Regions from separate parts of the Arthrobacter sp. TJ-263 genome, predicted to be linked through region 1. Evidence: riboswitches for the same ligand, from Rfam matches in the RefSeq annotation. Region 1 holds a riboswitch; each other region holds the start of a gene.

The links. Region 1 has a riboswitch for S-adenosylmethionine ahead of AC4D2F_RS15060 (O-acetylhomoserine aminocarboxypropyltransferase/cysteine synthase family protein). Riboswitches for the same ligand answer to the same signal wherever they lie in the genome.
Region 2: linked by a shared signal. The riboswitch ahead of AC4D2F_RS08405 (ABC transporter substrate-binding protein) and the one ahead of AC4D2F_RS15060 (O-acetylhomoserine aminocarboxypropyltransferase/cysteine synthase family protein) in region 1 are both predicted to bind S-adenosylmethionine.
Region 3: linked by a shared signal. The riboswitch ahead of AC4D2F_RS13450 (LLM class flavin-dependent oxidoreductase) and the one ahead of AC4D2F_RS15060 (O-acetylhomoserine aminocarboxypropyltransferase/cysteine synthase family protein) in region 1 are both predicted to bind S-adenosylmethionine.
Region 4: linked by a shared signal. The riboswitch ahead of AC4D2F_RS11435 (bifunctional o-acetylhomoserine/o-acetylserine sulfhydrylase) and the one ahead of AC4D2F_RS15060 (O-acetylhomoserine aminocarboxypropyltransferase/cysteine synthase family protein) in region 1 are both predicted to bind S-adenosylmethionine.

What each region holds. Positions count from the first base shown of each region.
Region 1 covers NZ_JBZCNE010000003.1:209,566-212,734, reverse strand. Annotated here, with positions in the region: gene AC4D2F_RS15070 (hypothetical protein) at 1-44, shown strand, start outside; gene AC4D2F_RS15065 (CoA-binding protein) at 41-553, opposite strand; gene AC4D2F_RS15060 (O-acetylhomoserine aminocarboxypropyltransferase/cysteine synthase family protein) at 550-1,929, opposite strand; SAM riboswitch class I at 2,021-2,124, opposite strand; gene AC4D2F_RS15055 (hypothetical protein) at 2,209-2,439, shown strand; cyclic di-AMP (ydaO/yuaA leader) riboswitch at 2,560-2,740, shown strand; gene AC4D2F_RS15050 (C40 family peptidase) at 2,746-3,169, shown strand, end outside.
Region 2 covers NZ_JBZCNE010000001.1:1,771,167-1,774,335, forward strand. Annotated here, with positions in the region: gene yjfF (galactofuranose ABC transporter, permease protein YjfF) at 1-146, shown strand, start outside; gene AC4D2F_RS08400 (aminodeoxychorismate lyase) at 180-1,058, shown strand; SAM riboswitch class IV at 1,166-1,283, shown strand; gene AC4D2F_RS08405 (ABC transporter substrate-binding protein) at 1,454-2,368, shown strand; gene AC4D2F_RS08410 (amino acid ABC transporter permease) at 2,379-3,143, shown strand; gene AC4D2F_RS08415 (amino acid ABC transporter ATP-binding protein) at 3,140-3,169, shown strand, end outside.
Region 3 covers NZ_JBZCNE010000002.1:632,587-635,755, reverse strand. Annotated here, with positions in the region: gene AC4D2F_RS13465 (SDR family NAD(P)-dependent oxidoreductase) at 1-171, shown strand, start outside; gene AC4D2F_RS13460 (hypothetical protein) at 538-756, opposite strand; gene AC4D2F_RS13455 (helix-turn-helix domain-containing protein) at 753-1,373, opposite strand; SAM riboswitch class IV at 1,595-1,708, shown strand; gene AC4D2F_RS13450 (LLM class flavin-dependent oxidoreductase) at 1,745-3,133, shown strand.
Region 4 covers NZ_JBZCNE010000002.1:165,150-168,318, reverse strand. Annotated here, with positions in the region: gene AC4D2F_RS11445 (CPBP family intramembrane glutamic endopeptidase) at 44-847, shown strand; gene AC4D2F_RS11440 (VOC family protein) at 855-1,496, opposite strand; SAM riboswitch class IV at 1,674-1,789, shown strand; gene AC4D2F_RS11435 (bifunctional o-acetylhomoserine/o-acetylserine sulfhydrylase) at 1,870-3,169, shown strand, end outside.

The DNA.
Region 1 (3,169 bases):
AGCCCGACCGGACGGATCCGCCGGAGGTCCCGGCCCTCCGCTAGGAGGTGATCTGCCGCTTCGAGGAGATGACGCCGGTGTTGAAGCCGGCGAGGTTGAGCCCGCCGTGGAAGCGCGCGTGCTCGATCTTGAGGCACCGGTCCATCACCACGTCCAGGCCGGCCGCTTCGGCCTCGCGTGCGACGTCCTCGTGCCACGATCCCAGCTGCAGCCAGAGCGTCTTCGCGCCGACGTCGAGCGTCTCCTGCAGCACCGAGGGCAGGTCGTCGTGCTTGCGGAACACATCGACGACGTCGGGCACCTCGGGCAGGTCCTTCAGCGATGCATAGGCCGGCCGGCCGAGGATCTCCTTCGCCACCGGGTTGACGAAGTACAGGCGGTAGGGGGAGGAGGACTGCAGGTAGGTCGCCACGAAGTAGGACGCCCGCGAGGGCTTGTCCGAGGCCCCGACGATCGCGACCGACCGAGCGTGCCTCAGCAGGTTCAGCCGTTCGGGCGCCGTCGGCCCTTCCCAGGTCCGTCCAGGTGTCGCGTTGCCGGTGCCGCCGCTCATGCTCCCACTCCCACTGCCCGCGTCGCCGATGCGTCGTCGTCGTTCTCTCCGGCCGCTTCCTGCGGCAGGTCCTCGAAGGAGGCGTCGGCGGCGTTCACCGCGATGTCCAGGGCCTGGTCCAGGTCCCAGAGGATGTCCTCGAGGTCCTCCAGGCCCACGGAGATGCGCACGAGGTCCTCGGGGACGCCCGCCGCTGCGAGCTGCTCGGCCGAGAGCTGCTGGTGCGTCGTCGAGCCCGGATGGATCACGAGGGTGCGGGAGTCGCCCACGTTCGCGAGGTGCGAGGCGAGCTGCAGGGACTCGATGAACTTCTGTCCCGCCTTGCGCCCGCCCCTGATGCCGAAGCTGAACACGGAGCCGGGGCCCTGCGGAAGGTAGGTCTTCGCCCGCTCATGATGCGCGTGGGTGGGGAGCCCGGCGTAGTTGACGTACTCCACCCGCGGGTCGGCCTGCAGCCACTCCGCGACGGCCAGGGCGTTCTCGAGGTGTTCGTCCAGGCGCTGCGCGAGGGTCTCGACCCCCTGGAGGAGCTGGAACGCGGACATCGGCGAGAGGGAGGGCCCGATGTCGCGGAGCTGCTCGGTGCGCAGCTTGGTCAGGAACCCGTATTCCCCGAAGTTCGCCCACCACTGGATGTTGCCATAGGAGGGCACGGGTTCGGTCATCATGGGGAATTTGCCGTTGCCCCAGTCGAAGCGGCCGCTCTCCACGATCACGCCGCCGAGCGTGGTGCCGTGCCCGCCGATGAATTTGGTGGCCGAATGGATGACGATGTCCGCGCCGTGCTCGATGGGGCGCACCAGGTAGGGCGTGCTCAGCGTGGAGTCGACGATGAACGGGATGCCGGCGTCGTGGGCGACCTTCGCGAGGCCTGCGAGGTCGGCGATCTCGCCGGAGGGGTTCGCGATCACCTCGGCGTAGACCGCCTTGGTGTTGTCCCGGAGGGCGGCCGCGTAGTCCGCGGGGTCCGTCCCGGGGACGAAGGTGGTCTCGATGCCGAACCGGCGCAGGGTGACGTCGAGCTGGGTGACCGTGCCGCCGTACAGCTGGGAGGCGGCGACGATGTGGTCCCCGGCCTGGCAGAGCGCCGCGAAGGTGATGAACTCCGCGCTCATGCCCGACGCCGTCGCCACGGCCCCGATCCCGCCCTCGAGGGAGGCGATGCGCTCCTCGAACGCCGCGACCGTCGGATTGCCGATCCGCGAGTAGATGTTGCCGTACTTCTGCAGGGCGAAGAGGTTCGCGGCGTCGTTGGTGTCCTTGAACACGAACGAGGTCGTCTGGTAGATGGGGACGGCCCGGGCCCCGTGGGTGGCGTCGGGAGTGCCGCCGGCGTGGAGTGCACGCGTGCGGAAACCGAAGGAACGTTCTGCCATCAGGCACCTGCCTTGCTGGGTTCGGATGCTGCGAGGGGGATTTCGGGGGCGACGTCGATGCCGAAGGCTGCTGTGGCTGCACTCATGGGTTCCTCCATCGTTCTGGCAGTAGCACCCTCATGCCGCCGCGCGACGCGGAGGCCAGGGTTGCTGCGGCGTCAGTGAGCCAGATCTCTCAGCCGCTCGGGATGGTCGGATCGAGTCTGACACCGGGCCGGTGCAGAACCAAACCATGTGTCCCCGTGTGAGGCAGGGGTTGCGGCGACCTAGGCTGGAGGGATGGAGGAATGGAGATCGGCAAGCCGGGCGCAGGACCGCAAGCTGTGGCAGACGCTCTGGTACGTCGGAGCCGCGCTGACGCTCACGCTGGCCAGCAGCATCCTGGTGGCCCTCGGCGGCCTTGGAACGGCGGCCACGGACTGGTTCTACATCCAGCAGGCGGTGCTGCTCACGCTCAGTGCAGCCGGGACGGTCTTCGCCCTCCGTCGCTGGCGGGAGCTGCGCGGCTGAGGAGCACTTCACCCCCCGTTACTCTAATGTGACAGAAGTGACTGCTGTTGGGTATGGTCAACATGTGCTTCCGCGACCGTGGGGCGCTCCTGGACGGAATGCCGAGCCCTGCCGTCGTCCCGGAATCGTTCGCAACCACGAAAGGCAGGGACGGGGGAACCACTAGTTCCACCGGGCGCGCAGGAGACCCTGCAGGCGCCCTCGGGGTTAAGTCGCACCACATCACCCACGGGTGATGTTCGCGGCCGGGTGACTCCCATCCGAACCCGACAGCTCACCCCGCAGGCATGGGAGAGGTATAGAACCATGTCACGAAACATTTCTTCAGCGCGCCACCGTGCCGACGTCGACGGCAGTCTCGCGCTGCAGGGCCTGTCCCGCGCCGCCAGGGCCCACACCACCGCCGTAGGCCGCCCCGTCGCCATCGCCGCCGTCACCTCGGGCCTCGCGCTCGGCGCCGTGGGCACCGCCCATGCCGGTGAGTACACCGAGCAGGGCGCGACGACGACCCCCGCGGTCGTTGCAGCCCCCGCAGCACAGGCTGCCCCCGCCGCGCAGACGGCTGTCGCCTCCCCGACGACGCACACCGTCGTCCCGGGTGACACGCTGGGCGCCGTCTCGGCACGCTACGGCGTGGACCTGACCGCGGTCCTCACGGCGAACGGCCTGTCCGTCGCATCGATCATCTTCCCGGGCGACATCATCACCATCCCGACGGGCGGCGCCGCTG
Region 2 (3,169 bases), on a different contig from region 1:
GGGTGCTCGTGCTCGGTATCGTCCAGACGTTCATCTCCTACGAGGGCACGCTGAGCTCCTGGTGGACGCGCATAGTGATCGGCGCCCTGCTCCTCGTCTTCATCCTGCTGCAGAAACTCTTCACCCGGAAGGTCAGACTCACCTGAGGCCGCGGGGTTCCGGCGGCTACGCTGTGGCCCATGACTGTTCTCGTGTTCCTGGACCCGGCCCATGACGACGGCAGGGTGGCCGACGCGTCCCAGCCGCAGCTGATGGCCACCGACCTCGGCGCCACCCGCGGGGACGGCCTCTTCGAATCCCTGCTCGCCGTCGACGGAGCCCCCCGCAAGGAGCAGGCGCACCTGGCGCGCCTCGCGGCGTCGGCCGACGCCCTGGATCTGACCGTGCCCGACGCCGAGGCGTGGAGCCGCGCGATCCGCACCGGCCTGCGCGAGTTCGCGGCAGCGGAACCGGACCAGGGACACGCCGTCGTGAAGCTGGTCGCCACGCGCGGCGTCGAGGGCGCCGGGCGGGCCACGGCCTGGGTGCAGGTTTCCCGCGTGCCCGAGGCCACCCTCCGGCAGCGCGAGACGGGCCTGAAGGTCCTCTTCCTCGAGCGCGGGTACGACAGCACCGTCGCCCAGCGCGCGCCCTGGCTGCTCCTGGGGGCGAAGACCCTCTCCTACGCCGTCAACATGGCCGCCGTCCGCTACGCGAAGGCGCACGGGGCGGACGACGTCATCTTCACCTCCTCCGACGGCAAGGTGCTGGAAGGCCCGACGTCGACCGTCCTCCTCGCCTACGACCGCGACGGCCGGAAGACCCTCCTCACGCCGCAGCTCGAGAGCGGGATCCTCGCTGGGACCTCACAGAGCGCGCTGTTCGCCGCGGCGAAGGACCAGGGGTGGGAGCTCGGCTACGGACCGCTGGAACCGCACCACCTGCTCGAGGCCGACGCCGTGTGGCTGATCTCGAGTATCCGGCTCCTCGCGCCGGTGCTCTCGCTGGACGGCCAGGACCTCCGCACCTCGAGCGCGCTGACCGCCGAACTCACCGACCTCGTGGACCGCTTCGTGTAATCTCCGCCACAAAACGGCCCCTGAAGGCCCTTCTGCTACGTCAAGCGTCGGTTTTCGGCCCTCTCGTTTTGACCCGGTGCTTCGTGCTGCCCTAGCGTTTTGCCTGCAATCAAGAGTTCCAGCCCTCGGCCCTGGCCGGCTGGACAGCAACCCTCTCCCGTAGTGGGGTGCTCCAGGTGAAGATTCGGCCGCCGGGACAAGTCCCCCGGTTGGCAAGTACGGCGTCGTGCGGCCTGTCCCGGACCATTCCTCCGTGACGGCACCCGCACCCGCGCACATCCCAGAACAGTGAGCGTGTCACCCAGCAGCCTGTCCCCTCCTCGCCGTGACCCGGCGTCCCCCGCACCATCCCCGTTCCCCGCGCCTCCATCCGGGCCGGCACCTCGAAGGACATCATGAACATCTCCCGCAAGGTCCTGGCGGCATTCGCCGTCCCCTTCCTCGCCTTGACCGTCTCCTGCGGCAGCGGCAGCAGCGAGCCCACCGAGACCACGGACGCCCTGGCCGGCAGCGACCAGCAGTCGCTCGACCAGTACACGACCGAGACCACGACGCCGATCGACGAGATCGACACGGCCGAGCTCGGCCTCGTCACCGACGGCACGCTGCGCGTCGGCACGCTCTCGGACGCCCCGCCGAACATCTTCCTCGAGGACGGCGTCTTCACCGGCTACGACAACGAGCTGCTGCGCGCCATCGGCGACAAGCTGGGCCTGGAGGTCGAGTTCGCGTCCACGGACTTCTCCGCGCTCCTCGCCCAGGTGCAGAACAAGCAGTTCGACGTCGGATCCTCCTCGATCTCCACCACCGCGGAGCGCCGCGAGAACGTGGGCTTCACCAACGGCTACGACTTCGGCTACATGGCCGTCGTCACGAAGAACGGCTCCTCGGTCACAGGCTTCGACTCGCTCTCGGAGAGCACCCGCATCGGCGTGGTCCAGGGCACCGTCCAGGACGACTACGTCTCCAACACCCTCGGTCTCGAGCCGGTGCGCTTCCCCGACTACAACACCGTCTACGCGAACGTGAAGAACGGGCAGGTGGACGCCTGGGTGGCCCCGTCGCAGCAGGCCACCGGTCAGGTGAAGGAGGGCGACGACACGACGATCGCCGAGACCATCATCAACACCGAGAACTTCACCGCGTACGCCGTGAACAGCGACAACCAGCCGCTCATCGACGCCCTCAATGCGGGCCTCGACGCCGTCGTCGCCGACGGCACGTGGACCGAGCTCACCGAGGAGTGGTACCCGGACCGCGAGATGCCCTCCGACTGGAAGCCCGGCAGCAAAGCCGTGGAAGTAAAGTAGCGGTCCCTGCATGGATGCCCTCGAACAGCTCGGGAAGACGTTCTTCGACTGGGAGGCGATGGCGGCTGTCCTGCCGGACCTCCTGACCGTCGGCCTGCCGAACACCATCATGCTCGCCCTGGCGTCGGGGATCATCGGGACGATCGTCGGGATGATCCTCGCCGTCATGGGGATCTCACGCAACCGCGTGCTGCGGTGGATCGCCCGCGTCTACACGGACATCTTCCGCGGGCTACCCGCCGTCGTGATCATCCTGCTCATCGGCCTCGGGCTCGGCCCGATCCTCCGGGAGATCACGGGCAGCACGAGCCCGTACCCGCTGGGCATCCTCGCCCTCTCGCTGATCGCCTCGGCCTACATCGGTGAGATCTTCCGCTCCGGCATCCAGAGCGTGGAGAAGGGACAGCTGGAGGCGTCGCGTGCCCTCGGCTTCAGCTACAGCTCGTCGATGCAGCTCGTCGTGATCCCCCAGGGCGTGCGGCGCGTGCTGCCGGCCCTGGTGAACCAGTTCATCTCGCTCATCAAGGAGTCCTCGCTCATCTACTTCATCGGCCTCGTGGCCAGTGAGCGCGAACTCTTCCGGGTGGGCAACGACGCCGCTAGCAACACCGGCAACCTGTCACCGCTCATCGCTGCCGGCGTGCTCTACCTGTGCCTGACCATCCCGCTCACGCACCTGGTCAACTTCATCGACAACCGGCTGCGCGTGGGCAGGAAGCAGAAGCCCGAACCGGATGAACTGGCCGCAAGGATCGGCGAAGGAGCGAAGGCGTGAAGACACAAGAATCAGGGACCCTGACG
Region 3 (3,169 bases), on a different contig from region 1:
AGAACCGTGCTCGACGGTCCGGGCGGCGACGCGGTGCGCGCACAGAGTCCGTTCAACCGTGTCGCGACGCCGGAAGAGGTGGCGCAGACGGTCGCCTGGCTGGCAATCGATGCTCCGCTCTGGGTCAGCGGCACCGTGGTGGACGTCAACGGGGCGTCCTACCTGAGGTAGTCGGCGCGGTGTGTCCGGCCGGCGGGAGCTGCCGGGGTGCGTCCTACCTGCGGTGGTCGGCGCGGTGTGTCCGGCCTGCGGGAGGCGCCGGGGTGCGTCCTACTGCGGGAGTTGTCGGGGTGCGTCCTACCTGCGGTGGTTGTCGCTATGGGTCTGACCCGCGGGAGGCGCCGGGGCGGGTCCTACCTGCGGTGGTTGTCGCGGTGTGTCCGGCCTGCGGGAGGCGCCGGGGCGGGTCCTACCTGCGGTGGTTGGCGCGGTGCGTCCGGCCTGTGGTCGTTGCACGGTGCGTCCTCTTCGGTGGTCGCCGGGTGTGTTTGGAGGAGGTGGCTGCCGCCTGCCCGGAGGACGATACCCGCAGCGCGGCTAGAGGAGATGGATGCTGCTGTGGGCGAGGGCTTGCAGGTCGGACCTGCGCTCGAGGTGGCGGTGGAAGAGCTCCCCGTTGGTACCGTCCGCGGAGGCCAGTGACGATCCTGCTGCGATGAAGGCAGTGCCCAGGCGAATGAGCGTCCGGGACGCGAGACCTCCCCGGGGTGGGCCGGCGAGCGGCGGGTAGCCGGCGTGAAGGGCTGTGCTGGTCATGACGACTCCTGCAGGTCGATGAGGGGGAAGGCGTTGAAGTGGATCTGGACCGGGCGGGTTGCCGGGGTGCCCGGCTCGGAGCGGTAGGCGTCGAGCTTCTCGCGAAGGACCTCGCTCATGTCGAGGGCGAGGGCGGCGAGTTGGTCCGCCGTCAGGTGGGCGTTCATCGTTGCGATCACGGCTGCGTCCGCCCATTCGGGTGGGACGGACTCGGAGCCACTGGCCATGAAGGTGGCGAGTGCCTCGGATCGGCCGCGTTCGAACTGGCGGTTCACCTGCCGCGCGGCTTCCCGTGTGGTGGGGTCCTGCTCGAGTTCGGGAGTGCTGAGGGTCAGGGACCCCCGGGGCCGTTCCCACCACCGCTCACGGGCGGACCCGCGATCCGCCACCTCCCGGACGAGCCCGTAACGCGCCAGCTGCCTCAGGTGGTAGCTCGTAGCCCCACTCGACTCGCCGATGCGTTTGCCGATGCTGCTCGCGGTCTGCGGCCCGTAGCTGGACAGGACCTCGAGCAGCTGGATCCTGAGGGGGTGAGCGAGGGCCTTGAGTGCTGCCCCGTCGATGACGCGGTCGCCGTCGTTTGCGGGCTGTCTTCCACTGCCGGTGGCTTCATCCATGACATCAGTGCGCCATTGCAAAGAACTATTTGCAATGGTTTCTTTGCACTTCCTGCTGTTCTCTTCGCCCAGTGCGCACTACCGCCGTCGGGCATTCGCCGGACAGGGGATATTCGACGTGCGGCAGGTGCTGGCCGGGCATCGGGGAGGCTGGACGCGTGACGCCCGGTGACGACGGCGGGTGGACGGCGGCGTCTCGGCCCACTTACGCTCGTGAGCAGAATCAAGAGCTCCAACGCAAAACCCTGGTTCGTTGGACGGCAACCCTCTCGCTGTAGTGGGGTGCCCCAGGTGAGGATTCGGCCCGGCACAGGCAGTGCGGGCAAGTATGGCGCTTCCGCCACGGCAGTGCCCCGACATGAGGAATCTTCATGCCCACATCACCGCGCCGTATCCGCTTCAACGCTTTCGACATGAACTGCGTGGGTCATCAGTCGCCGGGGCTGTGGCGCCACCCCGACGACCAGTCGTGGCGCTACAAGGACCTGAGCTACTGGGCCGACCTGGCGAAGACCCTCGAGAAGGGCTTGTTCGACGGCGTCTTCATCGCCGATGTCCTCGGCACGTACGACGTCTACGGCGGGTCCAACGAGGCCACCCTGCGGCAGGGGACGCAGACGCCGGTCAACGACCCGTTCCTGCTCGTCTCCGCGATGGCGCTCGTCACCGAGCACCTCGGGTTCGGCGTCACGGCAGGCACCGCCTACGAGCACCCCTATCCCTTCGCGCGCCGGCTCTCCACGCTGGACCATCTCACCAAGGGGCGGGTCGGCTGGAACGTGGTGACCGGGTATCTTCCTTCTGCCGCACGCAACATGGGCCAGGAGGACCAACTCGAGCACGATGCGCGCTACGACCACGCGGATGAGTACCTCGAGGTCCTCTACAAGCTGCTCGAGGGGTCCTGGGAGGACGACGCCGTGGTCCGCGACCGCGAGGCGGGCGTCTTCACGGATCCGGCCAAGGTCCACGACATCAACCACGACGGCAAGTACTTCAAGGTGCCGGGGATCCATCTCAGCGAGCCGTCGCCGCAGCGGACGCCGGTCATCTTCCAGGCCGGCGCGTCCTCCCGTGGCATCGCCTTCGCGGCCGGCAACGCGGAAGCGGTGTTCGTCGCTGCACCCACGAAGGAGAGGCTGAAGGACGTGGTCAGGAAGATCCGGGATGCCGTCGAAGCCGAGGGGCGTGACCGCTACTCGGTGCGGATCTACACGCTGCTCACCATCATCACGGACAAGACGGAGGAGAAGGCCCAGGCCAAGCACGCCGACTACCAGCAGTACGTCAGCTACGAGGGAGCCCTCGTGCTCGTCTCGGGGTGGCTGGGCGTGGATCTCTCCGTCTACGACCCGGACGAGCCGCTCGGCAACGTCAAGTCCAACGCCATCCAGTCCGCCGTGGCCAACTTCCAGAAGGTGAACGACGACGGCTCGCCGTGGACCGTGCGGGACATCGCCGAGTCGGCGGGGATCGGTGGGCTCGGTCCGCGCATCGTCGGCTCGGGTGTGCAGGTCGCCGATGAACTCCAGGCGTGGGTGGAGGAGACCGACGTCGACGGCTTCAACCTCGCCTATGCAATCACCCCGGGGACTTTCGAGGACATCATCGAGTTCGTCGTGCCGGAGCTGCAGAAGCGTGGTGCGTACCCGACGGAGTACACGGAAGGAACATTGCGGCAGAAGCTGTTCGGGAAGGGCGATCGTCTGCCCGAGGAGCATCGCGGTGCGCGGTACCGACTCCAGACGATCCGCCCCTGACATGTCAGCCGGGTCTGTCGGGCATCGACCCCTCGG
Region 4 (3,169 bases), on a different contig from region 1:
GGATCCGGGGACAGGCCGTCCTTCCCGCTGGCAGGATAGCGTCATGACTGCCGAGTCCTCGTCCTCCACCGCCCCGTCCGCAGCGGGAGGTTCCGTGGATCCGCTCCCGAGGCGGCGGATCACCGCAGAACTGCTGATCGTCTTCGGGCTCTCCCTGGGGCAGTCCGGCGTGTACGCCGTCGTGAGCCTCGCGGACAAGCTCACGCGGGGACCCCTCGCGGGCCAGACCACCACCCTGAACCCGGTGCTGAACGAGCGCGAGTACTTCGACCTCGCCTACCAGCTCCTGGACATCCTCTTCGCGCTGATGCCCGTGGCCCTGGTCCTGTTCCTGCTCAGCGGTCCCGGCGTCTCGGCCGTCCGGCGCCTGGGCCTCACCTTCGAGCAGCCGCTGCGCACCGTCGGTTTCGGGGTGGGGCTCGCCGCGATCATCGCCGTCGGAACGCTCGGGGTGTACGCGGGAGGCCGCGCGCTCGGCATCACGACGGCGCTCGTGCCGGCCGCGCTCGACGACTACTGGTGGACCATCCCGGTACTCGTGCTGTCCGCGCTCCGGCACGCGGTGCTCGAGGAGGTCATCGTGGTCGGGTACCTGTTCATCCGCCTGCGGGACCTCGGCTGGTCCACCCCCGCAATCATCATCACGAGTGCCCTCATCCGGGGCAGCTACCACCTCTACCAGGGGTTCGGGCCGTTCATCGGGAACGTGCTGATGGGCCTGCTGTTCGCCTGGTTCTACACGCGGACACGACGGGTCATGCCGCTCGTGATCGCCCACGCGCTCATCGACATCACGGGCTTCGTCGGCTACGCGCTGCTCGGGCCGGCCCTGGGGATCGGCACGTGACCGGAGCCTAGATCTCGACGCGACCGCTGTCGGTCTCGAACGTCACCGACATGACCCCGGGCGTCCCGTTGGGGGCGATCCACTGGACCTGCACGCCGTCGAGCGTCCTCTCGACGTCCGTCCCGAGCCAGTCGGTCACCCGCTCGGACGAGCCGGCGATGGTGAGGCAGTCCAGCTTCACCGAGGCGGGGCGGGCCTTCGAGGGGTGGAGGTCCTCCGTGCCGTCGTCCCAGCGGAGCAGGTAGGGGACCTGGGGGTCCGCGATGAGTCCCTTGATGCCGATCTGCTGCCAGGTGAGCTCCTGGCCGTCCGGGAACTTCCGGTTGCCGGGCACCGCGCTGCGCCCGAGGCGCTCCTCGAACGGTGCCAGATCGTCGACGGCGACGCACCAGCCCATCCAGCCTCCGCCGGCCTCGGAGCGGGCGCGGACGGCCTGGCCGAACGGAGCCTTGTCCGACGCCGGGTGGTTCAGCACCTCGACGACCTCCAGATACTGGCCGTTGACCAGGGGGAAGATCATGTTGCGGGTGCCGAAGCGGGGGTGCACACCACCCTTCACCGGCTCCACGCCGAGCTTGGCCGAGATTCGATCGGCCGTCGCGGCAAGTCCATCGGGTTCGCAGGCATAAGATACATGGTCCAGGCGCATGCGGCTATCTTGGCACTAAGTGATCTGGGTCTCGACTAAGGCTTGCCTTACTCCCGGGAGCGTGTCCTGGGAGCCGATCGGGAGCCGACGTCGGGCGCACCGGGAGCGTGCCCTCGGGCGGCTTCACGGAGGGTCACACGGTTGCCGGATCCGCCCGGATCGGTTTACATGAATGCAGGTCATGAGTGCCAGCACACAGCCCCGGCTTGCTGGCCGGCAACCCTCCAACCGCGGTGGGGTGCCCCGGGTGAAGACCAGGTCCGGCGCCCATCGGCGCCGTTCAAGCGCGGGCTCCTGCGGGGTCCGGTCTCCCGGAGCGGCGTCCACCGGCCGGAGCATCGGACAGGCGGAGCCCCTGATCAGAGGGAACACCATGTCCAACGATTGGTCCTTTGAAACACGCCAGATCCACGCCGGCCAGGTGCCGGATGCCACCACAGGGGCGCGTGCGCTCCCCATCTACCAGACGACGTCGTTCGTCTTCCCGAGCGCGGAGAGCGCCGCGAACCGGTTCGCGCTGACCGAACTCGAGCCCATCTACACGCGGATCGGCAACCCGACCCAGGAGGTCGTGGAGACCCGCATCGCAAGCCTCGAAGGCGGCGTCGGCGCGCTCCTGCTGGCCTCCGGCCAGGCCGCCGAGACGTTCGCCGTGCTGAACATCGCGGAGGCGGGGGACCACATCGTGGCCAGCCCCAGCCTCTACGGCGGCACCTACAACCTCTTCAAGCACACGCTGAAGAAGTTCGGGATCGAGACCACGTTCGTCGAGGACCCGGACGACCTCGGGCAGTGGCGCGCGGCACTCCGGCCGAGCACCAAGCTCTTCTTCGGCGAGGTGGTCTCCAATCCGCGGCAGGACGTCCTCGACATCGAGGGCATCAGCGCCGTCGCCCACGAGCACGGCATCCCCCTGATCGTCGACAACACGCTGTCCACGCCGTACCTGATCCGGCCCATCGAATGGGGAGCGGACATCGTGGTGCACTCGGCCACCAAGTACCTCGGCGGGCACGGCAACGCCATCGCCGGGGTCATCGTGGACTCGGGCAACTTCGACTTCGCGCAGGACCCCGAACGGTTCCCGGGCTTCAACACGCCGGACGAGAGCTATCAGGGGCTCGTGTACGCCCGCGATCTCGGGGTGGGCAGTGCGCTGGGCGCCAACCTCGCCTACATCCTCAAGGCCCGCGTCCAGCTGCTCCGCGATCTCGGCTCTGCCGTCTCCCCGTTCAACGCCTTCCTGATCGCCCAGGGACTGGAGACCCTCAGCCTGCGCATGGAACGCCACGTGCAGAACGCGCAGGCGGTCGCCGAGTGGCTGGAGGGGCACGACGACGTCGAGCGCGTCACCTACGCGGGGCTCTCCTCGAGTCCGTGGTACGAGCGCGGGAGGAAGTACGGACCCAACGGCACGGGGGCGATCGTGAGCTTCGACATCGCCGGAGGGCTGGAGGCGGGGAAGCGCTTCGTCGACGGCCTCGAACTGCACTCGCACGTCGCGAACGTGGGCGACGTCCGCTCGCTGGTCATCCACCCCGCGTCCACGACGCACAGCCAGCTCGGGGCGGAGGCGCAGCTCACCGCGGGCGTCCGGCCTGGCCTGGTGCGACTGTCGGTCGGCGTCGAGAACATCACCGACATCCTCGCCGATCTGGATGCGGGCTTCCGCG